Regions from separate parts of the Heyndrickxia sp. FSL K6-6286 genome, predicted to be linked through region 2. Evidence: riboswitches for the same ligand, from Rfam matches in the RefSeq annotation. Region 2 holds a riboswitch; the other holds the start of a gene.
The links. A riboswitch is a leader RNA that binds a small molecule or an ion and turns the genes downstream of it on or off. The one in region 2 is predicted to bind lysine.

Region 1 (12,727 bases), 1.3 Mb from region 2:
TGGGTTGCTCGAACATTACCAGAAGGAATCGAGCAATTATTGGAAAAAAACAGCATGTCGCTAAATGAGGTAGACTGGTTCATCCCGCACAGTGCGAACCTTAGAATGATCGAAACTGTATGTGATAGAACAGGAATATCGCTGGAGAAGACATTAACTAGTATGCAATACTTTGGAAACACATCATCCGTTTCTATTCCTTTAGCATTGGATTTAGCTATAAAAGAAGGAAAAGTAAAGAACGGAGAGACTCTTTTAATGTACGGATTTGGTGGAGGACTCACACATGCAGGTCTCTTAATAAAATGGAATCTCTAGAAGAAATAAGGACTACAGACGGGCTGTCTAAAAGGTAAAGAGGGTAGACCTCAGTATAGACAGCTTCGTCTTACTTATTCTTTTTCCTCATTCGTGTAATAAGGATTTAAATGAATAAGCACCTCTTGAATATTATCGTAGTTGCTCATCAGTGCGTGTTTAATTTCTCTAGCAAGATCATGACCTTCCTTTATTGTTTTACTATGATCAACAGAAATTCTCAAATCAACAAGAATATAGTGGCCATGGTCTCTAGCACGGATTTTATCGATTCGTTTGACATCCTTAAATGTAGAAATAATGGTTACAAAATCTTGGAGTGTATCCATATCAATATTTCTTTCTAAAAGGATATTAAATGCCTCACTGAGTAATTCCTTTGAAATGTTAAAGATTAAATATGCAACAAAGATACTGGCTACCTTATCACCATAAAGTAAAATCGTAATATCAGTTTTTTCTCCAATAACCGATAATAATACCCCTATGGCTGCAGCAATCGAAGCAACTATATCCGCTTTATGATCAAATGCTATGGCTTCAATCGCTTTACTATTATGAGCTTTAGCTACTTTCATAGAGGAACGATATAAGAATTCCTTAAACAGATAAGAAAAGATTGCAACATACATTGCTAGAATATTAGGTGTCTCTATTGGGTGGAAGAAGCCACTAATTCCTTCATAAACAATATAAAGGGCTACTAACAACAATAAAATACCAACAATTCCAGATACAATGACTTCTGCTTTTCCGTGTCCATATGGGTGTTCTTTATCTGCAGGTTTGTTTGCAATTTTAATAACTAATAGAACAATGACAGAGGCGAACACATCAGCAGCAGAGTGGATTCCATCAGCAAATACGGCATCACTATGTGCATACCAGCCTATAATCATTTTCCCTAAGGTTAAGAGGATATTACTCCATACACTAATCCATGCAATTTTTTTAGCAATGGCTTCCCTTTTCCCCAATGTAAAACACCCCAATCAAAAAAAACGGTCTTTTGTAACTTTTTAACGTTGCCTTTGTATCATAACAAACGCAGTGTTGGTGGGTCTAGAGAAAGATAGTTGAGTGAATCTACGGTTTTAATCATGAACTAAAAATGTTTCCTTCACGAAAAACAATACCAAATTAGTATGTGTCTTTTTCCAAATTTTTATAATAAATCTCTTTACTTAAGCTCCGCTCGTTTCCGTGAAAAGAATAACAAACATTAACATTACTTTTTGTAACCATCATAGTACTCCAAAAAAACTTCGATTTGTGCTTTTTTTATTAGCTTCAAAGATATTTAGGTGAATTTTCCTGTGGGAATATATGCTATTATTAGGAAAAAGTATGGACTCGGGAGGGTTAAATGAGGAGAAAAATTATACTGCTCTTTTTGTTGATATCCACGTTAGCAGCTTGTAGTATGGATAAAAATGAGGTCAAGGATAGCCCGTTATATGAAGGGCGAGATTTGACTATTGGTGTTGTTGGTAAAATACCTGATGTTCGGGAAAGGAACATTGTTTTTAAAAACATCGATTTAAATGATATAAGAAAAGGAAATCTATCCTCAAAATATGATGCAATCTTTATTATGAAGGAGCATTTAATAGAAGCAGCTAGAGCTCCATATGCAAAAATCTATAAAAATTATGGTATTCCATTTTTCTTTATTGAATCGAAAAAGTCCCATGTACCTTTCATTGAAGCAGAAATTGAATATGAAGCATTTCCAGATACAGATTCAGGTGAATATGCCTCTGGATATTACCACCTATCAAATGATACTGAGAAATCTTGGGGATATGGTTTATATAATGATACTGTAAATGAGGTAAACATTTTAGATGTTTTCTCAAGAATATTTATGACTATTAAAACAATTGATCAATAAGAGTTAATAAAAAAAGAAACCCTTGAAAAATCAAGCGTTTCTTTTTTTATTATTATTTTTTAGCCGCATCTTTCACTTCTTGAATAAATTCATCATAGGAACTGCCTGTGAATTTCTTTCCATTGATGAAGAGGGAAGGGGTGGAGTCGATTTTTAATTCGCTCACATAGGATCGATCTTTTGCTAATGCATCCTTATATTCCTTATTTTTAAATGCCTCTTCCACTTTCTTTACATCTGCTTCATTCACCAATTCAGCTAATGAATCTTTAAGGACTTTGAGAGTAAAGAAATCAGTTTTTTCTTCTTTAGGCTGTTTGCTATACAGAAGATGATGGAATTTCCAAAATACATCATTTCCAAGTTCTTGATAAACGGTTTCAGCAAATTGTGCTGAGCGTTCCGAATCCTTGTAAATGAATGGATAGTTCATAAAATATAATTTGGCTTTACCTGTTTCAATAAGATCCTTCTGAATCACTGGATAGACAGTATCATTAAAATCTTTACAAGCTGGACATTTGTAATCTCCAAATTCAACAATTTCAACTGGGGCATTTTCATCACCTTCAAATGGCTGATTACTATAATCAAATGAGAAGGTCTCGTCCTGTTTTGGTTCATCAGAAGATTGTTTACTTAAAAATACAATTAATGCAAGTAAGACTACAGCTACTACAATAACGATCCAAAAAAATGAACTTCCTGATTTATTAGCTTTTTTTGACTTTGCCATAATTGCACACCTTTACCATTATAGTTTCTAATTTAACGTAAGTTTTACATAATGTAGTTTGAAACGTCAAGTTATAGACCGCAATGACATGGAATTGTAAAAAATGGCTCTTTTCTCAAACATAGTTTCTATTTAGATGTAGTTATAACGTTACACCTCTCATTCCACTGAGAAAAGAGCTACAAGCTCCATAATAATTGCTAAATCGCTTTTGACAAGAGCAATCAACTATACGTGGCAGCCTAAAAAAGAGGCTGGGACAAAACCCACCTCTGAGATGAAAAAGCCGGTGAAATTTTACGACAAGTAAAATTTCACCGGCTTTGATTATTTTTTTAACAAAAATAAGGACCACTTCTGATAAAATTAAGTCACCACAACAAAATTATACAGAAAGAAGGATCCTTATGTTTAAAAATTATACCATGAATCAATTAGTTTTGCCTTTAGATTTAGAAGTAAAATTACAAAAAAATGATATTGCCTTTCATATCCATCATCTAGTTGAAAGTATTCCTCATGAAGTTTTCGAACCATTTCTGCGAAATGAGGGCTATCCTGCTTATCATCCACGCATGATGCTTAAAATTATTTTATGTGCCTACACCCAATCTGTCTTTTCAGGGCGAAAAATTGAAGCCCTATTAAAAGACAGTATCCGGATGATGTGGCTATCACAAGGGTATGAACCAAGCTACCGTACAATCAATCGATTCCGTGTTCATTCAGATGTGAAAGAATTAATTCGCCAATGTTTCGTCCAATTTCGTTGCCAATTAATCGAAGAAAAACTAATCGATCAAGAAGCAATTTTTATTGATGGTACAAAGATTGAAGCAAATGCGAATAAATTTACGTTTGTCTGGAAGAAATCGATTGAGAAATATCATCACAGTTTAATTGAAAGGTCAAACCAGCTATATAACGAGCTACTTGAGAACGAAATTATACCTGAAATTGAACGGGAAGGTGATGAACAATTATCATTGAAAGAGCTCGCTCAATTGGTAGGAAAAGTGGACAATGTCGTAGCTGAGTATGATAAACAAATTAAGGAATCATCAGACGTTCCAGAACGAAAAGCTTTAAGAAGTGAACGCAAATACCCGAAACAAGTGCGTAAACAGTTGATTGATTTTGTCTTACGAAAACAAAAATATCAACGAGACTTTGAAATTTTAGGCACACGTAATAGCTATTCCAAAACAGATCTGGACGCGACATTTATGCGAATGAAAGATGATTATATGCAAAACGGACAATTGAAAGCTGGTTACAATGTACAAATCGCAACAGAAGGGCAATACACGCTTGCCTATAGTTTATTTTCAAACCCAACAGATACACGTACGTTAATTCCATTTCTTGATGAAATCGAGAACCATTATTTCGTGTTACCGAAACATATTGTCGCAGATGCAGGTTATGGTAGTGAACAAAACTATAATGATATCCTTTTGAACAGAAAACGAGAAGCACTGATTACGTATAATCTGTATTTGAAGGAGCAAAAGAAAAAGTACAAACAAAACCCATTGAATCCCGACAACTGGCAGTATTGTGAAGAAACAGATACATATATATGCCCTAACCAGAAACGTCTTGAATTTCAATATCATTCTGTCCGTACTGATCGTACGGGATTCCAACGAAGGTTCAAGATCTACGAGTGTGAGGACTGTTCGGGATGTCCATTCCGTTCATCATGTACAAAAGCGAAAGAAGGCAACAATCGAAAACTAATGGTGAATGAACAATGGGAACAACAAAAAGTATATGTGAGAGCGAAGCTTTCAGAAGAGAAAACGAGCTCCATCTATCGAAAACGCAAAATCGATGTGGAACCAGTTTTTGGATTCTTGAAGGCTAATTTACGTTTCACTCGATTTTCTGTACGAGGAAAATCGAAGGTAGAAAATGAAATGGGACTCGCATTAATGGCCGTGAATTTAAGAAAATTCACGGCCAAACAACTACGGTAATAGAAGAATTAACACACAAAAATAGGAAAAGTTGAATTTGAGTTCGCTCAAATTCAACTTTTTCACTATTTGAAGCTAGTTATGTCCCAGCCTCTTTTTACGCTTCCTTCGCTGCTTCGATTTCAATAGCTACTTTTATTTCATCTCCAACTAGGACACCGCCAGTTTCAAGAGCTGCATTCCAAGTTAAACCATAGTCGCTGCGTTTGATTTTTCCATTAGCACTGAAGCCGATTTTTTCCGCTCCACTCATTGGATCTTTTGCTAATCCTTCGAATGTCACTGCAAATGTTTCTTCGCGTGTAACGCCATGAAGTGTAACATCACCTGTAACATTGTATTCATCTTCACCTGTTTTCACAATTTTGTTTGCTTTAAAGGTCATCGTTGGATATTGTTCAACATCAAAGAAATCAGCAGAGCGTAAGTGGTTATCACGATCTGCATTTCTAGTGTCGATACTTGCGACATCAATGCTGAAATCGATGTTTGCTGTTTCTAGGTTTGTTGGATCAGCTTCAACTACAGCAGAGAATTGTTGAAAAGCTCCTTTTACTTTAGATACCATCATATGTTTTACTGAAAAATCAATACTACTATGTGCTGTGTCAACAGTCCATTTTGACATTGTCATATTTCATTCCTCCATTTATATTAATTACTTAATGTAAGTTGCTATATATTTTATAGTTGGTGATTTAAATATAATTATATTTTCATAACCTCCATTTGTCAATTATTTTATGTAAAAATATCATATTTAATAACTTTTTTATAGTAGGTGTTAACAATAAAGAGCTACCGTCCATTGACTTATATTCCTCCATTGGGGTAATATAATCTTAAAAATATGGACGACATTGAAGGATCAATAGTAGCTAAATGTATTCTTTGCTAGCGAGTCAGGGAAGGTGGAAGCCTGATAAGAAGTTTTAGTGAAACGGCAATCTGGAGTCGTTGTAAGAAAGTGGATGTGTATATTTACACATCAACTGGGGTGGAACCGCGTGAGTATAGCTCTCGTCCCCAGGCTTAAACGAGCCTGGGAACGAGAGCTTTTTGATTTTTACGAAAAGGAGAGAATAACTATGGCAGTAACTATGGAACAAATTGTATCACATGCGAAGCACCGTGGATTTGTATTTCCTGGATCAGAGATTTATGGAGGTCTTGCAAATACATGGGATTATGGTCCACTTGGTACAGAGTTGAAGAATAATATTAAAAAGGCTTGGACTAAAAAGTTTATTCAAGAATCCCCTTATAATGTAGGTCTTGATTCAGCTATTTTAATGAACCCAAGAACATGGGAAGCATCTGGCCATATTGGTAACTTTAATGATCCGATGATCGATTGTAAAAATTGTAAAGCGAGACATCGTGCAGATAAATTAATTGAAAATGCAGCAGAAGCAAAAGGGACAGAAATTATTGTTGATGGGCTCCCGTTTGAAAAAATGGAAGAGCTTATGAAGGAATATGATATTGCTTGTCCAGATTGTGGTAGTAAAGATTTTACAGGGATTCGTCAATTTAATTTAATGTTCAAAACGTTCCAAGGTGTAACTGAAACGAGCACAAACGAAATTTTCCTTCGTCCGGAAACAGCACAAGGGATATTCGTAAACTTTAAAAATGTTCAACGTACGATGCGTAAGAAATTACCATTTGGTATTGCCCAAATCGGTAAAAGCTTCCGTAATGAAATTACTCCAGGAAACTTCACCTTCCGTACCCGTGAATTTGAACAAATGGAATTAGAATTTTTCTGTAAACCTGGTGAAGAGTTAGAGTGGTTTAATTACTGGAAGGAATATGCGAAGAATTGGTTATTATCACTTGGAGTAAAAGAAGAAAATCTTCGTCTCCGTGATCATTCTGAGGAAGAACTATCACATTATAGTAATGCAACAACGGACTTTGAATACAAATTCCCATTTGGATGGGGAGAGCTATGGGGAATCGCTTCAAGAACAGATTACGATTTAAAACAGCATATGCAATTTTCTGGTGAAGATTTTACCTATTTGGATCAAGAAACAAATGAACGCTATGTTCCGTATTGTATTGAACCATCTTTAGGAGCAGACCGTGTAACACTAGCATTTATGATTAATGCCTATGAAGAAGAAGCATTAGAGGATGGTACGTCGAGAACAGTTATGCATTTGCACCCAGCACTTGCACCGTATAAAGCAGCAATCCTACCATTATCGAAAAAATTATCTGATGAAGCAAGGGAGATCTTCGCTGATTTAGCTAAACACTATATGGTTGACTTTGACGAAACTGGTTCAATCGGAAAACGTTATCGTCGACAAGATGAAATTGGTACTCCATTCTGTATTACTTATGACTTTGATTCAAAAGAAGATCATATGGTAACGGTTCGTGATCGGGATACTATGGAACAAACTCGTCTTCCAATTTCAGAACTAAAAAGCTTTTTAGAAGAAAAAATTCAATTTTAATGAATAAGGAGGCTCCTATGGAAGCCTCCTTATTTCGTTATTCATTTTTTTCAAGAGCTCTTCGATCAGGAGCTGCAGGAGGTTCCTCTAACCAGCCTCTATTTACCATTAAGTCAAAACCATCCTTCGTATAGGACAGAATTTCAGCGATAATCTTACTAATTTGTACGGTTAAATCCGTTCGTAATGAAGTGGATAATGAATGCCCGAGCAATGAAATATCCAGTGCATTTAAAGTATTGAACAGATTCATTATTAATTTATCAGAAAAAGGGGAATTCTGTGAGTCTGTTACCTCCATATTTACAGTAGTGATTCCAAGTAAATCTTCCTTGAATAATAGATCATTAAAAAATTTAATTTGTTTAGTTGAAATTTCCTTTCCTTTCCTTTCTTTATAAAGTCCTTTACTTCCTTATCACGAACAACTTGCAAGCAACCCGTACATAACAGAATAGAAAAGTAGTTTCTTTCGATATTAAAGAAGATTTCAGTCAATTCATTAACATTTAATGGTCTTCTTTTATGAAATATCCCATTTATATAGGTTTCTTTTTTTATGTATTTAACTTCTGTAGGATACGGAATATTTGGGGGACGGTCATATAATCCCTTTGATAATAGTAAAACTACTGCATCTTCATATAGCATAGAAGCTTCAGATAATGCAGCTGAAAAGAAGGAAGTGATATCATGTCTTGCAGTATTTACAATGGCAAATGAGTAAAAAATCATATCCAATCTTCCCATATTATAAACAAAGCTTAAGGCAAAAGGATCATTAAACAGTGGTGGTGTATTTAGGTTAATATCCCTTTCTGTAAAACCGTTTGGAATGGGGATATTTTCCTCGTTAAATATAGTTATAATTTTTTGTATTCGTATATTAGTAAAATCCAGTGACTTTTGTAGAATTTTTTCAATCTCACTATCTTTAATATGATGAAGAAAATAAGTAATAAGGCACCAAGCCATTGTATTATTCATATAAGTTCCCCAAAGAGCTCCTATTTCGGGACTAGTTAGTTTTGTGTTCCGTTCCTTCATTTGTAATCACCTCTTTCATTTTTATTTTTTGATATTCGGCATTTTTTATCCGTTCAACCGCAAATAATTAGTGGATAGAAACTTCCGGCTTGGAAAAAATAATCATAGGCAAGAGACTAGATGGGAGTAATTAAATGAGCATCACAGTGACAGTTTTATTGTTGATTATATTGATTTGGAAAGGGTATCTAAAAAATTGGAGAGACTATCACACAACGTTATTATATGTAATTACTTGTAATTTAACTTATATTGTATTATGTAGGGACTATTGGCTTTGGAAATATCATTCCCCTTTTCTATCTGAAAAAGAAATAGAATTATTTAATGTCCTAGTTCTCCTACCATTATTATCCTTATTGTACTTATCCCGTTATCCAGAGGGGGTAAGGAAAATAAAAAAGTTTATTTTTTTAAGTAAGTGGGTTATAGGCTCCATGCTAATTGAAGGTTTATTTATTTACTTTAATGAGATTGAATTTGACCATGGATGGGGATTTTGGATGGAGCTTCCATTTTATTTCGTTATGTATACATTTATGAGATTGCATATGCTTAAACCGTTGCTTGTTTATGCTCTTTCCGTTATAACTGCTTTTCTTTTTCTATGGATCTTCCATGTACCGGTATAAAAAAAGACCGTCAGAGACGGTCAATATTAGTAATTTTTATTTGTACTAAAATCACATTCCTCAAGAGGTACGATTTTTGTTTTTTTAATGAACTTATAGCTTAACCAAACGATGATAAATAGTGGTAAACCGATATAAGAAATTAAAATACTTGTCCAATCAATATGCCCACCTAAAAATGATGAGTAATTTTGTCCTAATATAACAATTGCACATAGGATAAAGGCGAAGATTGGTCCGAATGGAAATAGCCTTGATCGATAAGGTAAGTCATTTAAATCACGACCTTGTGCCACATAAGCTTTTCTAAATCGATAGTGACTAATCGCGATGCCCAGCCATGCAATAAACCCTGACATTCCGGAAGCGTTGAGCAACCAAACATACACAACACCATCACCAAAAAATGAGGCCAGAAAGGCAATTGTTCCAACTAAAGATGTTACGATTAATGCATTAACTGGTACTCCGTTTTTATTCAATTTTGCTAAAAACTTTGGTGCTTTCCCATCCCGTGCTAAATCCCATAACATACGAGTAGATGCATACATCCCTGAATTTCCTGCAGATAATACAGCTGTCAGAATGATTGCATTCATTACTGATGCTGCAAAGGCAATTCCAGCTTTATCAAAAATAATAGTAAAAGGGCTCATTGCAACATCTTCCATCGCTAAATTTTTGTCAGTATAAGGGATAAGAAGACCGATTACTAAGATAGCTAATATATAAAATAAAAGAATACGCCAGAATACTTGTCGAACAGCTTTTGGAATACTTTTCTCTGGATCATCGCTTTCACCTGCAGCTACTCCAAGAAGTTCTGTACCTTGAAATGAGAATCCTGCAGCCATAAATATTCCAAGCATGGACATGAATCCGCCATGGAATGGGGCATCACCAACAGTGAAGTTCTTAAAACCTACAGGTTCGCCACCCATAATGCCGAAGATCATTAAAAAACCTGTAATAATAAATACCATAACAGTTATGACTTTAATGAGGGAAAACCAAAATTCAGCTTCACCAAATCCTTTAACAGATAAATAATTTAAGAGAAACATAATGACTAAGCAAATACTACTCCAAATTAAAGAAGGAGTATGTGGAAACCAGAACTTCATAATTATAGTGACTGCTGATAATTCTGCGGCAATTGTAATCGCCCAGTTATACCAGTAATTCCATCCAAGAGCAAACCCCAAAGAGGGATCAACAAATCTTGATGCATACGTACTGAATGTTCCAGATACAGGCATAAAGGCAGCCATCTCTGCAAGACTGGTCATTAGAAAATAAACCATGATTCCGATTAATAGATATGCGACGATTACTCCACCTGGGCCTGCTGTATGGATCGCTCCACCACTAGCCAAGAAGAGACCGGTACCAATAGTACCTCCAAGTGAAATCATCGATAGATGTCGGGATTTTAATTTGCGTTTTAGTTGAGGTTCTTGTTGATTATCCATGTAGAAATACACTCCCTTTTCATAATAAGCGTCGGACCTTAAGAGGTGGTCGCTTAATTGATTATTGGAAGGGTGGGGAATAAACAAAAATGCCACGAAAAAGATTTCGCGGCATTGTAAACACCCCGCATCATACCTTCCGAAGATAGCACAACACGTTCATTTGGAATCAATAAACGTGACAGTTCTGCTCCTATTTGGATACAGCCCCAGCCGATACACACAGAGATGTGTACAAGCTTCGGCAGTTATTCCTTTCAGATGGAGTTATCAATCTCTCTGGATCTCGTCCGTCTTACTCTTAATAACCGCGACCTCTACCCCATCGGTTTGATGAGGATTTTTTTATTTAGTTCATAATTTACTATTATAAAATAATTTTATAATAAATCAATGGTAAATTTTTTGAAACGATATTTTGGCTTCTATTTTTTAAATTTATACGGCAATGTTGAAACAACAATGTCCTTTTGCCACAGCAATCTGGCTCTTATCAATAGAGCTGATTGATTGTGTAAAATAGTGTGCCATCTTTTTTTAGGGATGAATTGTGGGACTAATACAGTCACCATATAATGCTTTTCTGTTGCTTTGGCTTGTATCGTTTCTAAAAATTTACACAAAGGATGAAGTATACTCCGATAGGATGAATAAAGTGTCACAAGGCGAACCCCATTATTTAATTCAGCCCATTGTAGCTCCATCTTTTTTTCATCTTCCTTATCGAAGGCAACATATACAGCAATTACTTGATCAGATAAAGATTTTGCATAATTAATCGAGCGATCCACAACCGTTGTTATTCCCGCAACAGGCACTATAAAAATGTTTCCCTTAATTTCTTCCTCTATATGCTTTGATAAACGTAGCTGTTCTCCAACCGCTGAGTAATGTTTTTTTATCTGATAAAACGTATATACAACAATAGGTAGGAAGATAATGACAAACCAAACCTGATGGAATTTAGTTACAAAAAGAATCGCTAGTACAAGAAATGAAATAAGTGCCCCTATTAAATTAATAGCAAGTTTACCAATCCATCCTTTCGGTTTTTCTCTTAACCATTTCATACTCATACCTGTTTGAGAAAGGGTAAATGGAATAAAAACGCCTACTGCATATAAGGGAATTAAATGCTCTGTTTTTCCTTTAAATGCTATGATGAGCAAAATAGAAGCAATGCTTAAAAAAATGATTCCATTTGAGTATCCCAAACGATCCCCTCTAATCGAGAACATTCTTGGCATATACTTATCCCTGGATAAACTGTAAGCTAACATAGGAAATGCCGAGAAACCTGTATTAGCAGCAAGTACTAATATTAATGCAGTAGTTCCTTGTACAAAGAAATAAAGGAAATTTCGTCCGAATGTTTGTGCTGCAATTTGAGAAATCACCGTTTCATTTCCTTTAGGAGCAATTCCAAACCAATAGGTTAAAAAAGTAATTCCCGAGAATAGAACAGCAAGAATAAATCCCATTAAGGCTAATGTTGCAGCAGCATTTTTTGCAGCCGGTGCTTTAAAATTTGGGACAGCATTCGAAATCGCTTCTACACCAGTCAAAGCTGAGCAGCCTGATGAAAAGGCGCGTAGTAATAGGAATAAAGAAATTCCTGCTACCGGTGTCCCAATGGATGTATGCAATTGTGGTGACACTTGCCCTGTTGCAATTTTAAACATCCCTACAAAAATCAGCATCACTAAAGCAAAAACAAATAAATAGATAGGATAGGCTAAAACTGCTGCAGATTCAGTTAAACCACGTAAATTTAATATTGTAATAAAAATGACAAGCATGACGGCAATAAACACATTATGCTCGTGCAAGATAGGAAACGCTGATGTGATGGCATCGGTTCCTGCTGAAATACTAACAGCCACGGTTAGTATATAATCAACTAATAAAGAACCTCCCGCAATTAAACCAGGATTGATACCGAGATTTTCCTTAGAGACAATATAAGCACCTCCACCCTGAGGGTAAGAGAAAATAATTTGACGATAAGATAAGGTAAGTGCTGCTAAAAGAAATAAAACGCCGATCGCTATCGGGATCGTATACCAGAAGGCTAATGTACTAATCGTCGCTAAAACGATTAAAATCTGTTCTGTACCATAGGCAACAGAAGATAAGGCATCAGATGAAAGAATAGCTAATGCTTTAAGTTTTGTT
Region 2 (12,727 bases):
ATACCATGGTTTCCCATCTTTATATGTCCAAACTCGTCCACCTTCCCCACGTGCTGATTCACTCATGAGACGTAATTTGTCATCACCAGGAATCGCAGTTGGATGGATCTGAATAAACTCACCATTTGCATAAGTCGCACCTTGTTGGTAAACAATAGATGCAGCTGAACCAGTATTTATAATGGAGTTTGTGGATTTTCCGAAAATGATACCAGGGCCACCTGATGCAATAATAACTGCGTCTGCCTCAAAAGCTTGAATTTCCATTGATGTCAAGTTTTGAGCAACAATTCCACGACAAACTCCTTCATCATCTTGAACAATCCCTAAAAATTCCCAGCCTTCAAATTTATTTACTAGACCTGCTACTTCATGGCGGCGAACTTGTTCATCAAGCGCGTACAATAACTGTTGACCAGTCGTTGCTCCTGCGAAAGCTGTACGGTGATGTTGAGTTCCACCAAAACGACGGAAGTCTAATAAACCTTCTGGTGTACGGTTAAACATTACACCCATACGATCGAATAAATGAATAATTCCTGGCGCTGCTTCACACATCGCTTTAACCGGAGGCTGATTAGCCAAAAAATCTCCGCCGTAAACGGTATCATCAAAGTGAATCCATGGTGAATCTCCTTCACCCTTTGTATTCACTGCACCGTTAATTCCACCTTGTGCACAAACAGAGTGAGAACGTTTGACTGGCACTAATGAAAATAAATCTACTTGTTTTCCTGCCTCTGCAATTTTTACTGTTGACATCAAGCCAGCTAATCCACCGCCGACTACGATGATTTTTCCTCTACTCACTGGAAGACTCACTCCTTCTCATAACATAATTCCTAAAAGAATGTTACTTATTGCTGTTTTACTCTTATACGAAAGCGAATATTGCACGAATTCCAATTATTGATAATACGACAAATACTACTAATACAACATAACTAGCAATTTGTTGTGAACGTGGAGATTGTGTAATTCCCCAGCTAACACAGAAAGACCATAAACCATTAGAGAAGTGGAAAGTAGTTGCAATTAATCCAACTATGTAGAACCCTATCATCCATGGGTTTGAAAATACATCTTCCATTAAGTTGAAATTAAGTTCTGCATTCCCTAAAGCTGCTTGAATTCGAGTTTCATATACGTGCCATGCAAGAAAGATTAACACGATTACTCCTGAAATTCGTTGGAACAGAAACATCCAATTTCGAAAATAACCCAATTTACTCGTATTGTTTTTTGCTGTAAACGCAATGTATAATCCATAAATTGCATGGAACAGCAAAGGTAAATAAATAACAATAATTTCAAGGAAAATAAGGAATGGTAGACTTTCCATGAAGCCTACAGCATTGTTGAATGATTCTTCTCCGCCTGTTGCAAAATGGTTCACAACTAGGTGGACAATTAAGAATATTCCAATTGGCACAACTCCTAGTAATGAATGCAATCTGCGATTTAAAAACTCACGATTTCCGGCCACATTATACCCCCCTTATTAATAAAAGCGTGTGTGCATAGCAAAGTAATTCAAAAAAATTTTTTTTTGAATATCCTACGCAAAAATATAGCATTTATGTGACATATCCATTTTACTCCCGCTCTTAGTGACCGTCAAGGAAACGTATACATTATTTCGACATAAATACGAATACTTTTTTGCTGTATTAATCATATAAATCATTGATAAAGTAAATTATTGCTAGCAGCACTAATCATTTTGAATTATTTAAATAATTTTTCATTGCATTCCTTTCCAAAATTTTTATTAAACTGAAATGAAATTTTGTATATAATAATAAACATAGAGAAAGAGGGGAATAACTTGAAATCTTCTGCAGAATTAGAAATGAACACAGAAAATTTGGATCTTAGCGTTCCTGCCTTTGGATACGAATTGATTCGTGATATATTGATACCAGATATACTTGGTAAAGAAACACCCGAAATATTATATTGGTCTGGGAAGCATCTCGCAAGAAAATTTCCTCTTGTATCAATGGATGAGATAATATCCTTTTTTGAAGAAGCAGGCTGGGGATCTCTTCATTTGATAAAAGAAGATAAAAAGGGAATGGAGCTTGAACTCACAAGTTCCATTATAAGCCGACAATTTGATTTAAAAACTGAAAGTTGCTTTAAATTAGAAGCAGGTTTTATCGCTGAACAAATTCAAACACAGCGCAAGCTAAGAACTGAGGCATATGAGGAAATCATTAAACGTCATAGAAAAATCAAATTAATTGTTCGTTGGGATGTCAAGGATACGGATATTTAAAATAATGAAGGGTGACCGTCAAGGTCACCCTTCATTATTTTATTTCATTGCAACTAAATCAAGACCAAAAGCAGTATGTAATGATTCTACTGCCTTAATCATCTGTTGTTCTTCAATAACTGTAGATACTTTTATTTCAGAAGTACTTACCATTTTAATCATTATATTTTGTTCAGCTAATGTGGAAAACATCTTTGCTGCTACACCGGGATTTGAGATCATCCCAGAACCAATGATCGATACTTTTGCAAGACCAGCTTCATATTCAAAATGATCAAAACCCAATGTTTCTTGATAATCTTCTAAAATTTTACTTGTATCATGTAGATCATCATTTTTTATCGAAAATGAAAGATAAGCATCCTCTCCGTCTGTTTGATTTTGTATAATGATGTCCACGTTTATATTATTATTTGCTAATGTAGTAAAAACGGATGAAAGATTTTGAAAACTATTTTTCAAACCAAAAATAGTAATTCTTGTAATATCTCCCTCAAATGCGACCCCACGGACTACTAAACTTTTTTCCACTGTAACTTCCTCCTCAATAACTGTACCGGCTACTCTTTCTAAACTTGAACATACTTCTAATGGAATTTGATAATTTTTAGCAAATTCAACAGCCCGCGAATGCAAGACTCCTGCACCTAAATTACTAAGCTCTAGCATTTCATCATAGGAAATGGCTTCAAGCTTTCTTGCTTGTGGTATAAATCTTGGATCAGAAGTATATACACCGGTTACATCCGTATATATTACACACTTTTCTGCTTCTAATGCGGCAGCCAGAGCGACTGCAGTTGTATCTGAACCACCTCTACCCAAAGTTGTAATTTCTCCATCCGTTGATACGCCTTGAAAGCCTGCAACAATCACAATATTCCCTTCTGCCAATTGGTTAATAATCCTTTTTTGATCAATATCAATAATACGAGCGTTACTATGTACAGATTCGGTTAATATACCTGCCTGCCAACCTGTAAATGAAATCGCTGAATGACCTTTTTCTGCTAATGCCATAGAGAGAAGTGATATTGTCACCTGCTCTCCAGTCGATAATAGCATATCCATTTCCCTTTTATTTGGATAGCTTGATAGTTCCTTTGCTAGAGTAACAAGTTGATCGGTTGTTTTACCCATTGCTGAAACAACAACGACCACTTGATTTCCCATCTTTTTTTCATCTAAAATTCGATTTGCAGTGTTTTTGATACGCTCAACATTTCCAACCGAGGTTCCACCAAATTTTAGTACTACAACTCCCAATGAATCCGCCCTCTTTCCCATGATATAAAATCCTATCCCTACAAAAAAAAGCAATGAGAACGATATCTCATTGCTTGTGATGACGTAATAAATAAACATTACGAAAAAACACTTTGCGAGATAGCTCTCCAAGGTGATATACCTTGACAGTTCAGTATTTCTTAAACCCTGAACCAGCGAAAACAAAGAATGAGTCTGTTTTCACTTCGGCGAAACTCCCTTTCAAAGCTTTTCAACGAATCTCATCATTCTCCAAGCCTTTACTCTTTAGTTTCGCACCTCTACCACTAAATTAGTAATAAAAGTATTAAATTTTTTATCATTATAGCATAGTGCTCTATAGTTGACTACCTTAATTGTCTAATTTTTCTTTTAGTATGACTGCAACATTTTTTGGAATACCGAGCTTTATAAAGTCATCCACTGATGCCTCTTTCATATTCTTCATCGAACCAAAATGGCGAAGAAGTTGCTTTTTTCGTTTTGGACCAATACCTGTTATCTCATCTAAAATCGATTGAAAAGCATTCTTCCCTCTTAATTGACGATGGAATGAAATAGCGAAACGATGGACTTCGTCTTGAATTCTTTGTAGTAAGTAAAACTCTTGGCTATTTCTTGGTAGAGGTACCATCTCTAAAGGATTTCCAGCCAATAATTGTGATGTTTTATGTTTTTCATCTTTTGCAAGTCCAGCAAGCGGTATTGATAATCCTAATTCGTTTTCAAGTATATCCCGTGCGGCTTCAATTTGTCCCTTTCCACCATCAATAATAATTAAATCCGGTAAAGGTAATTCTTCTCTTAATGCCCTACTATATCTTCTTCTAATTACTTCTCTCATTGATTCGTAATCATCGGGTCCTTGTACAGTTTTAATTTTATACTTCCGATATTCTTTTTTCGCGGATTTTCCATCAATAAATACAACCATCGCTGATACAGGATTTGTTCCTTGGATATTTGAATTATCGAAAGCTTCAATACGATGTGGCGTATAAATTCCCATCGCTTCACCAAGATTTTCAACTGCTTTAATGGTCCGTTCTTCATCCCTTTCAATAAGTGCAAACTTTTCGTTTAAGGCAATAGAAGCATTTTTTTCAGCCATTTTGATTAAGTCTTTCTTTTGACCTTTTTTTGGCTGCAATACTTTGGTCTCCAGTAATTGTTCACAAATCTCAATATCTACATTCTCTGGAAGCAATATCTCTTTTGGTTTAAAGTGATTAGGCTTTAAATAGAATTGTCCTAAAAAGGTTAAAAACTCTTCTTCAGGCTCATTGTATATTGGGAACATAGAAACATCACGTTCGATAAGTTTGCCTTGTCGAATAAAAAAGACTTGAACACACATCCAGCCCTTATCAACTGAAAAACCAAAAACATCTCTGTCAGTAAAATCAGTCATCGTTATTTTTTGCTTTTCCATTGTTGTTTCTATATTTAGAATCTGGTCTCGATACTCTTTTGCTCTTTCAAATTCTAAATTTTCAGCTGCCTCTTCCATTTTTCTTGAGAGTTCAAGCTTAATTTCCTTGTAGCCACCATTTAAAAATTTAGTTATATCATCAACGATGTTTTTATAGGTATCCTCTTTCACCTCATTAATACAGGGAGCTAAACACTGTCCAAGGTGATAGTATAAGCATACTCTATCTGGAAGTGTGGAACATTTTCTAAGAGGATAGATTCGATCCAGGAGTTTTTTTGTTTCATTAGCTGCCTGTACATTTGGATACGGTCCGAAATATTTTCCCTTATCACGTTTTACTTTTCTAGTTGTAATTAATTTAGGATGTCTTTCATGGGTAAGCTTAATATATGGATAACTCTTGTCATCCTTTAACATGACATTATATTTGGGATCGTGTTTTTTTATAAGATTTATTTCTAGAATAAGAGCTTCTATATTGGAGGATGTGATAATGTATTCAAAATCTTCAATTTCACTTACTAACCTTTGTGTTTTCCCGTCATGAGAACCTGTAAAATAAGAGCGAACTCGGTTCTTTAATATCTTCGCCTTCCCAACATAAATGATGGTTCCTTGACGATCTTTCATTAAGTAGCAACCAGGCTGGTCAGGAAGAAGAGCTAACTTATTTTTGATAACATCATTCATATTCTTCTACCTTTCATAAAAGTCGAAAATGCGTTTCCTCTAAAAAATCCGAGTCAATATGACCCGGATTCTTATATTATAAATGTTTATTTACTAATTCAACTAATGCTTCTTTAGGTTGATAGCCAATAACTTTATCAATTTCTTGACCATCTTTCATTAAGATTAATGTTGGGATGCTCATTACACCGTACTTACTAGCTGTTTCTTGGTTTTCATCAACATCTAATTTTACGATTTTAACTTTATCTCCCATTTCAGCATCTAATTCTTCAAGTACTGGTGCAATCATCTTACATGGCCCACACCAAGTTGCCCAGAAATCTGTTAATACTAATCCTTCAGAAGTCTCTGAAGAGAAATTTTGATCAGTAACATGAGTAATTGCCATTTGTTTAATGACCTCCTATATATAACTGTAATTCTAACGCAAGTATAACATCCTTCATATTGAGATGCTAATAATTTGTTTCTACATTAAAATTCCCACTTATTTTTTTAGTTATTCTAATGAACAAATCATTTAAAATTTAATATTTTTTAAACGCAATGAATTTAAAACAACTGAAACAGAGCTAAATGCCATAGCTGCACTTGCAAACCAAGGTGGAAGCACACCTGTAATAGCAAGAGGAATACTAATTACATTGTAAATAAATGCCCAGATAAAATTTTGCTTAATATTTCTCATTGTTTTTTTACTGATGATCATAGCATCAGCAATTTTATTTAAATCATTATTTAATATCGTAATGTCACCAGATTCAATGGCTATATCTGAGCCATTTCCCATCGCCATTCCTACATTAGCACTAGTTAATGCAGGAGCATCATTTATTCCATCTCCTACCATTATTACTTTTTTTCCTTCATTTTGTAGTTTTTTTATCCAGCTTGCTTTCATTTCTGGTGTCACTTCTGCCTCAACATGCTTAATACCAACCATTTCACCAATCATTTTAACCGAGTTTTTATTATCTCCTGAAAGGATCATGATTTTCAAACCCATTTGCTTTAGTCTTTGCACTGCCCTTTTTGAAGAATTCTTTACCTCATCTGCGACAGCTATTATTCCAACAAGTTGATCATCGATTGAAATAAGCATAACAGTCTTCCCTTGTCCTTCTAACTTATTTATTTTTTCTTCTACTCCAATAAGTGTATAGTTTGTCTGTGTTTTAAAATAGGAAGGGTTAGCAATAATAATCTTCTTACTTTCGACAATTCCTTTGACCCCATGTCCGGGCAGCGTAGTCACATTTATCGCTTTAGGTAATTTATCAGTCCTTTTTTCTGCCTCACTTACAATTGCCCTTGCAATTGGATGATTCGTATTCATTTCAAGGGCACCGACTGATTGTAGAAAACATTTCTCCTCAATATTTTGTATAAATATATCTGTTACTACAGGGTTCCCTTTTGTAATCGTCCCTGTCTTATCAAGAACAATCATATTGTTTTTGGATAAAAGTTCAATTAGTTTCCCTTCTTTAAAAAGAATACCAATTTGAGCTGCCTTCCCACTTCCCACCATAATTGATGTTGGAGTAGCTAAGCCTAAAGCACATGGACAAGAAATAATTAAAACAGCGATTGTTTTTTCTAGGGCTTCATTAACTTGTCCTGGATTTAAATAGCCATACCAAAGTATGAAGGTTGCCACAGCAATTAGCACTACAATTGGAACAAATATTGCAGTGAATTTATCTGCAATATGCTGGATAGGTGGTTTAGAAATTTGGGCTTCCTCTACGATTTCAATTATTTTTGAAAGAAAAGAATCATTTTCCTTTTTAGTCGCTTTAATTTTTAATAATCCGTTTTCATTCATCGTTCCTGAATAGACTGTATTTCCTATATTTTTTTCTACCGGGAGGCTTTCACCGGTCAGCATCGATTCATTGACGGTTGAAATCCCTTCAATTACTTGTCCATCGATTGGTATCCTTTCACCAGGTTTCACAATTACTATATCCCCGGGAATAATTTGATGGATAAAAGTCTTTGATTCTTTTCCATTCATATATTTAATAGCTGATTTTACTTGTAATTGATTTAATTTTTTAATGGCATCCATCGTTTTTCGTTTCGATTTAGCTTCCATTAGTTTTCCTAATAAAACAAATGTAATAATTAATACACTTGTTTCATAATGCAGCCCAGTTGTTCTTGATGATGAAAAAGTCAAATAATGGCTGTAGAAATAAGCAGCTGACGTACTTAGTACCACAAGTACATCCATGTTTGCACTTCTATTTTTTATTGCGCTCCAAGCACCTTCGTAAAAGGGCAACGCGATGAAAAACTGAACAGGGGTCGCTAATGCCAATTGAAACCATGGATTTAAAAACAACTCTGGGACAGGTATAAACGAAATGTTTAAATGTGAAAACATTGTCCAAATGAATGGTAATGCCAAAATTGCTGAAATAAAAAACTTCCAAGCAAGTCCTCTCATTTCTCTTCGCTTCGACTCTATTAAATTCTGAGCATTTTTAGAAATGACTGCTTCGTACCCAATCTTTTTAATTCTGTTGAAAATCAATAGTTTACTCGTAAGATTCGGATCATATATGATTCGTCCTTTTTCAGTGGCTAAGTTTACATTAACCTTTAATACTCCATCCATTTTTGAAATAACCTTTTCAATTCGAGCAGAGCAGGCACTGCAATGCATTCCTTTAATATCTATCTGCATTGTTTCATTCATCATTTTCACCAGCTTTAAAAACATAGTTACTATAGTTTATTGTTACAAAAATTGGACTAGAACTTATGTTTAAAAAAGAAATCAAGTGAACATTTAGGATCATTGTTTTTTGAACTATGTTTTTTGGACCTATGAGCAAATACCATTCCCATCTTATGCATAAGAAACATTAATAGCCCGGCTAATTGCTGATCGAGTTGAGGAGGAATAATCGGTGTAAACAGAGTCGAATCAACACCGGTTGGCAAACATAAATTTAACATGTCATTCAATAATGGATTAGCGGAATTAGAGGGTAGAATAATCAATATTAGACAGGATGGGGTGATCAACCAAATATTTACTTTTTTATAGCTAATTGAAAAGCATACATTTTTATTTATTCTTGCTGAAATGGAAGGAATCCATAGAAAAATAGATAATAAAAGCATTATGAATAAAAATATTTCATGGTAGCCTTTTACTTCAGTAAGCATACTTAAAAATGCAGGTGTATGATAGAGATAAAGAAAAAGCGCAAATAGGATAATATTTAAATAAGGATCTATTTGTAGCTTCATCATCTTTCGATTAAGGAAAAGACTTTTAGGAATTCCAAGTAACAGTAGAGGCGGGATTAGGAAAAATAGAAGACTAATATGCAACATATGCGTGATAAAAGATAAATGACTAAGAGTGTATAAAGGGCTCCCTACTAACAAATAAAATAAAACTATACCACAAAAAAAGAAAACATATTGTTTCTTCCTCAATCTAATTTTTCTCATAGTAAGTATATAAATACTTAATAAAAATAAGCTAATTAATCCTAAGGGTATATTCCATTCAAGTGATTGCCGAATAATCCAGAAGTAGGACAAAGGACCACCCCTAACATATCTTTTCTCTATTTTATTAAATGGGCTATGTCCATTATGTAGTAAATAAATAAAAGCTGTAATCACATAATTTATTGCTTTTGTAAAAGCTGCCGCCTGATATTAAGCATCTATTATAGGATACAGAGGGCTTTCTAAGGCTTGTAGCTTTTTTTTCAGTAAATTAGGGGTGACTTGTCTTCAACTTTTCCTAAATAGCAAACATATATGATAGAAAAAAACATAAAAAAACGGAGAAAGATGAACTTTTCTCCGTAAACATTCAGATTATGAGGCAGATACTTTCAATTTTTTAAATTCTTCCGTTAACATTGGAACAACTTCAAATAAATCACCGACAATTCCATAGTCTGCTACTTTAAAGATATTTGCTTCTGGATCCTTATTAATAGCAACAATAACTTTTGAGTTAGACATACCTGCTAAATGCTGAATCGCTCCCGAAATTCCACAGGCAATATAAAGATCCGGTGTAACTACCTTCCCTGTTTGACCAATTTGCAAGGAATAGTCACAGTAATCCGCATCACAAGCCCCCCGAGAAGCACCGACTGCACCACCTAATACTTCCGCTAATTCTTTTAAAGGTTCAAATCCGTCAGCACTTTTCACTCCACGTCCACCAGCAATAACAACTTTTGCCTCAGACAAATCCACTCCTTCACTTGCTTTACGTACCACTTCTTTTATGATTGTACGAAGATCTTTGATTTCAACAGAGATTGAACTAATATCACCTGTTTTCGCATCTTCTTTTTCCAATGGATTTATATTATTAGGACGGATTGTGGCAAATAGTATCCCATCTGTAACAATTTTCTTTTCAAATGCTTTTCCGGAATAAATTGGTCGAGTAAAAACTAAATTACCGCCTGATACGTCAACATGAGTTACATCTGAAATCAAACCTGTTTCGAGTTTACTTGCGATTTTAGGTGATAAATCTTTTCCTAGTGCGGTATGCCCCATTATGATTCCTTCCGGATTTTCTGCCTCTACGACTGCCATAAAGGCTTGTGAGTAACCATCAGATGAATATTGGGCTAATTTCTCATCCTCAACAATTACCACGCGATCTGCCCCATATTGTATAAGCTCTTGTCCTAAAGCGTTTACATTATTGCCTATTAACACTCCAACTAGCTCTCCACCCTCAGCAACCGTCTTCCCTGCAGCAATTGCTTCAAATGAAACATTACGTAATGAACCGTCACGAACTTCCCCTAATACTAACACTTTTCTTGCCATTTCAATTCCCTCCTGTATGTGAACAAAGTTTGATAAAATGGTATTGTAAGAATCTATTTAGCTTCCCAATAGGAATATAAATTTTAAATAACTTTTGCCTCTTTATGAAGAAGATTTACAAGCTCTACTACTTGGTCAGCTAACTCACCTGAAAGAATTTTTCCTGCTTCTTTTTGAGATGGTAAATACACTTCAATCGTTTTTGTTTTTGCTTCTACATCATCCTCATCAAGATCGAGATCATCTAATTCAAGTTCTTCTAAAGGCTTTTTCTTCGCTTTCATTATGCCAGGTAATGATGGATAGCGTGGTTCATTCAATCCTTGCTGTGCAGTAACTAATAATGGTAAAGTTGTTTCGATAACTTCAGAATCCCCTTCAACATCACGAATAACCGATACTTTTTCACCAGTAATTTCTAGTTTTGTAATGGTCGTTACATACGGGATGCCCAATAGATCTGCAACACGTGGTCCTACTTGTCCTGAACCACCATCAATCGCTACATTTCCACCAATAATTAAATCTGCATCTTTATCTTTTAAATACTCTGCTAGAATCTTAGCTGTGGAAAATTGATCTGCATGATCTAAATCATCCTCTGTATTGATTAATACTGCCTTATCAGCTCCCATTGCAAGGGCAGTTCGCAATTGTTTTTCAGCTTCTTCATTGCCTACCGTTACAACAGTAACTTCTCCACCATGTTCATCACGAACTAGGATTGCTTCTTCAACAGCATATTCATCATAAGGATTAATAATAAATTCTGCACCATCCTCATTGATTGATCCATTAGTAATTGTTATTTTTTCCTCAGTATCAAAAGTTCTTTTTAAAAGTACGAAGATATTCATGAATGTCCCTCCTAGAATTTAAAAACATTTTCTCAGTTTTAAAGATTTTGAATTTTTTAATGATAGATCGGTTTAAGAAGTAGCTTCTTATACCATCTACTAATAATATAATTAAAAGAGCAAAGCTCTTTTACTCCCCTTTAAATTGCGGTTCACGCTTTTCAATAAACGCTTGTATTCCTTCTTGTCCATCTTTCGAAGCGAAAACTTTAGCAAATAGTTCTGCTTCACGTTTTACCCCTTCGTAAAATTCTTTCGTTTTTCCATAGTTTAATAGTTCGATGGCAGCTTTTAATGCAATAGGACTCTTCTTTGCAATTTTATATGCCAATTCCTTGGCTTTTACTAATAATTCATCGTCTGAATAAGCATGATTTGCTAGACCATATGCAACGGCATCTTTACCGGAAATTGGTTCACTTGTAAATAACATTTCAGCCGCTTTTGCCATCCCTACATATCTAGGAAGCCTTTGTGTTCCAGCGAACCCAGGAACTAATCCCAATTGGAGCTCTGGCAGTCCTAATTTAGCTGTAGCCGTCACCAAACGAATATGACAAGCCATAGCTAATTCAAGTCCCCCTCCTAATGCTGCCCCATGTATAGCAGCTATAATTGGTTTTTCAAACTTTTCCATTCTTTCAAATAATCGCTGTCCTTTTTCTCCTAATCTACCAAATTCATCATCTGAACCGATCGTTGTAAATTCTTTAATATCCGCACCAGCTGAAAAAAAGCGACCGTCTCCATGTAGGAGTAATACTCGGATATCACGATCAGCTTCTAATTGATCGAGAAGCTCTGATAACTCATCAATGACTGCTGAACCTAAAGCATTAGCAGGTGGTCGATTAATCGCAATGAATGCAACTTGTTCTTCTTTTGTACAGGTTAGAAACTCCATGGCCATCCTCCTACCTCTATTTTCATCATGCACCCATACCGTTGATTAGTAATTGTTGAACGGCTGGTGCTTGTGCAACTAAATCATACTTTTCTTCATTCATTACCCATGTTGTTACCGTTTCGTCAATCGTTCCAAAAATCATTTGGCGGACAAGCCTTACTTCTGTGTCTTTTCTGAATTCGCCTGTATTCATACCATGTTCAATGATTCTATCGATTAATTTTAAATACCCTTTTAAAACCTCATTAATTTTCAAGCGAAGTTCCTTATTTGATTGACGCAATTCCAATTGTGTAACAATGGCTAATTGGTGATCACTTGATAAGATTTTATAATGGCTTTCTATCATTACTAATAATTTCTCCGCCGCGGTTTGTTTTCCTGCTATTTCTTCATCAATTTTATCAATGAAATTCCCCATTTTCTCTCGAAACAAAGAAATGAGAATATCTTCC

Region 1: linked by a shared signal. The riboswitch ahead of MHI39_RS02125 (amino acid permease) and the one ahead of MHI39_RS08655 (aspartate kinase) in region 2 are both predicted to bind lysine.

What each region holds. Positions count from the first base shown of each region.
Region 1 covers NZ_CP152029.1:376,522-389,248, forward strand. Annotated here, with positions in the region: gene MHI39_RS02075 (ketoacyl-ACP synthase III) at 1-318, shown strand, start outside; gene MHI39_RS02080 (cation diffusion facilitator family transporter) at 393-1,295, opposite strand; gene MHI39_RS02085 (hypothetical protein) at 1,685-2,212, shown strand; gene MHI39_RS02090 (thioredoxin domain-containing protein) at 2,265-2,948, opposite strand; gene MHI39_RS02095 (IS1182 family transposase) at 3,356-4,930, shown strand; gene MHI39_RS02100 (YceI family protein) at 5,028-5,564, opposite strand; gene MHI39_RS02105 (glycine--tRNA ligase) at 6,019-7,401, shown strand; gene MHI39_RS02110 (DUF3231 family protein) at 7,439-7,777, opposite strand; gene MHI39_RS02115 (DUF3231 family protein) at 7,705-8,448, opposite strand; gene MHI39_RS02120 (CBO0543 family protein) at 8,583-9,080, shown strand; gene MHI39_RS02125 (amino acid permease) at 9,107-10,552, opposite strand; lysine riboswitch at 10,691-10,880, opposite strand; gene MHI39_RS02130 (APC family permease) at 10,978-12,727, opposite strand, start outside.
Region 2 covers NZ_CP152029.1:1,711,388-1,724,114, reverse strand. Annotated here, with positions in the region: gene sdhA (succinate dehydrogenase flavoprotein subunit) at 1-810, opposite strand, end outside; gene MHI39_RS08665 (succinate dehydrogenase cytochrome b558 subunit) at 875-1,486, opposite strand; gene MHI39_RS08660 (YslB family protein) at 1,829-2,281, shown strand; gene MHI39_RS08655 (aspartate kinase) at 2,321-3,547, opposite strand; lysine riboswitch at 3,661-3,839, opposite strand; gene uvrC (excinuclease ABC subunit UvrC) at 3,900-5,672, opposite strand; gene trxA (thioredoxin) at 5,749-6,063, opposite strand; gene MHI39_RS08640 (heavy metal translocating P-type ATPase) at 6,196-8,382, opposite strand; gene MHI39_RS08635 (cytochrome c oxidase assembly protein) at 8,439-9,149, opposite strand; gene MHI39_RS08630 (electron transfer flavoprotein subunit alpha/FixB family protein) at 9,528-10,508, opposite strand; gene MHI39_RS08625 (electron transfer flavoprotein subunit beta/FixA family protein) at 10,592-11,365, opposite strand; gene MHI39_RS08620 (enoyl-CoA hydratase) at 11,496-12,269, opposite strand; gene MHI39_RS08615 (TetR/AcrR family transcriptional regulator) at 12,295-12,727, opposite strand, start outside.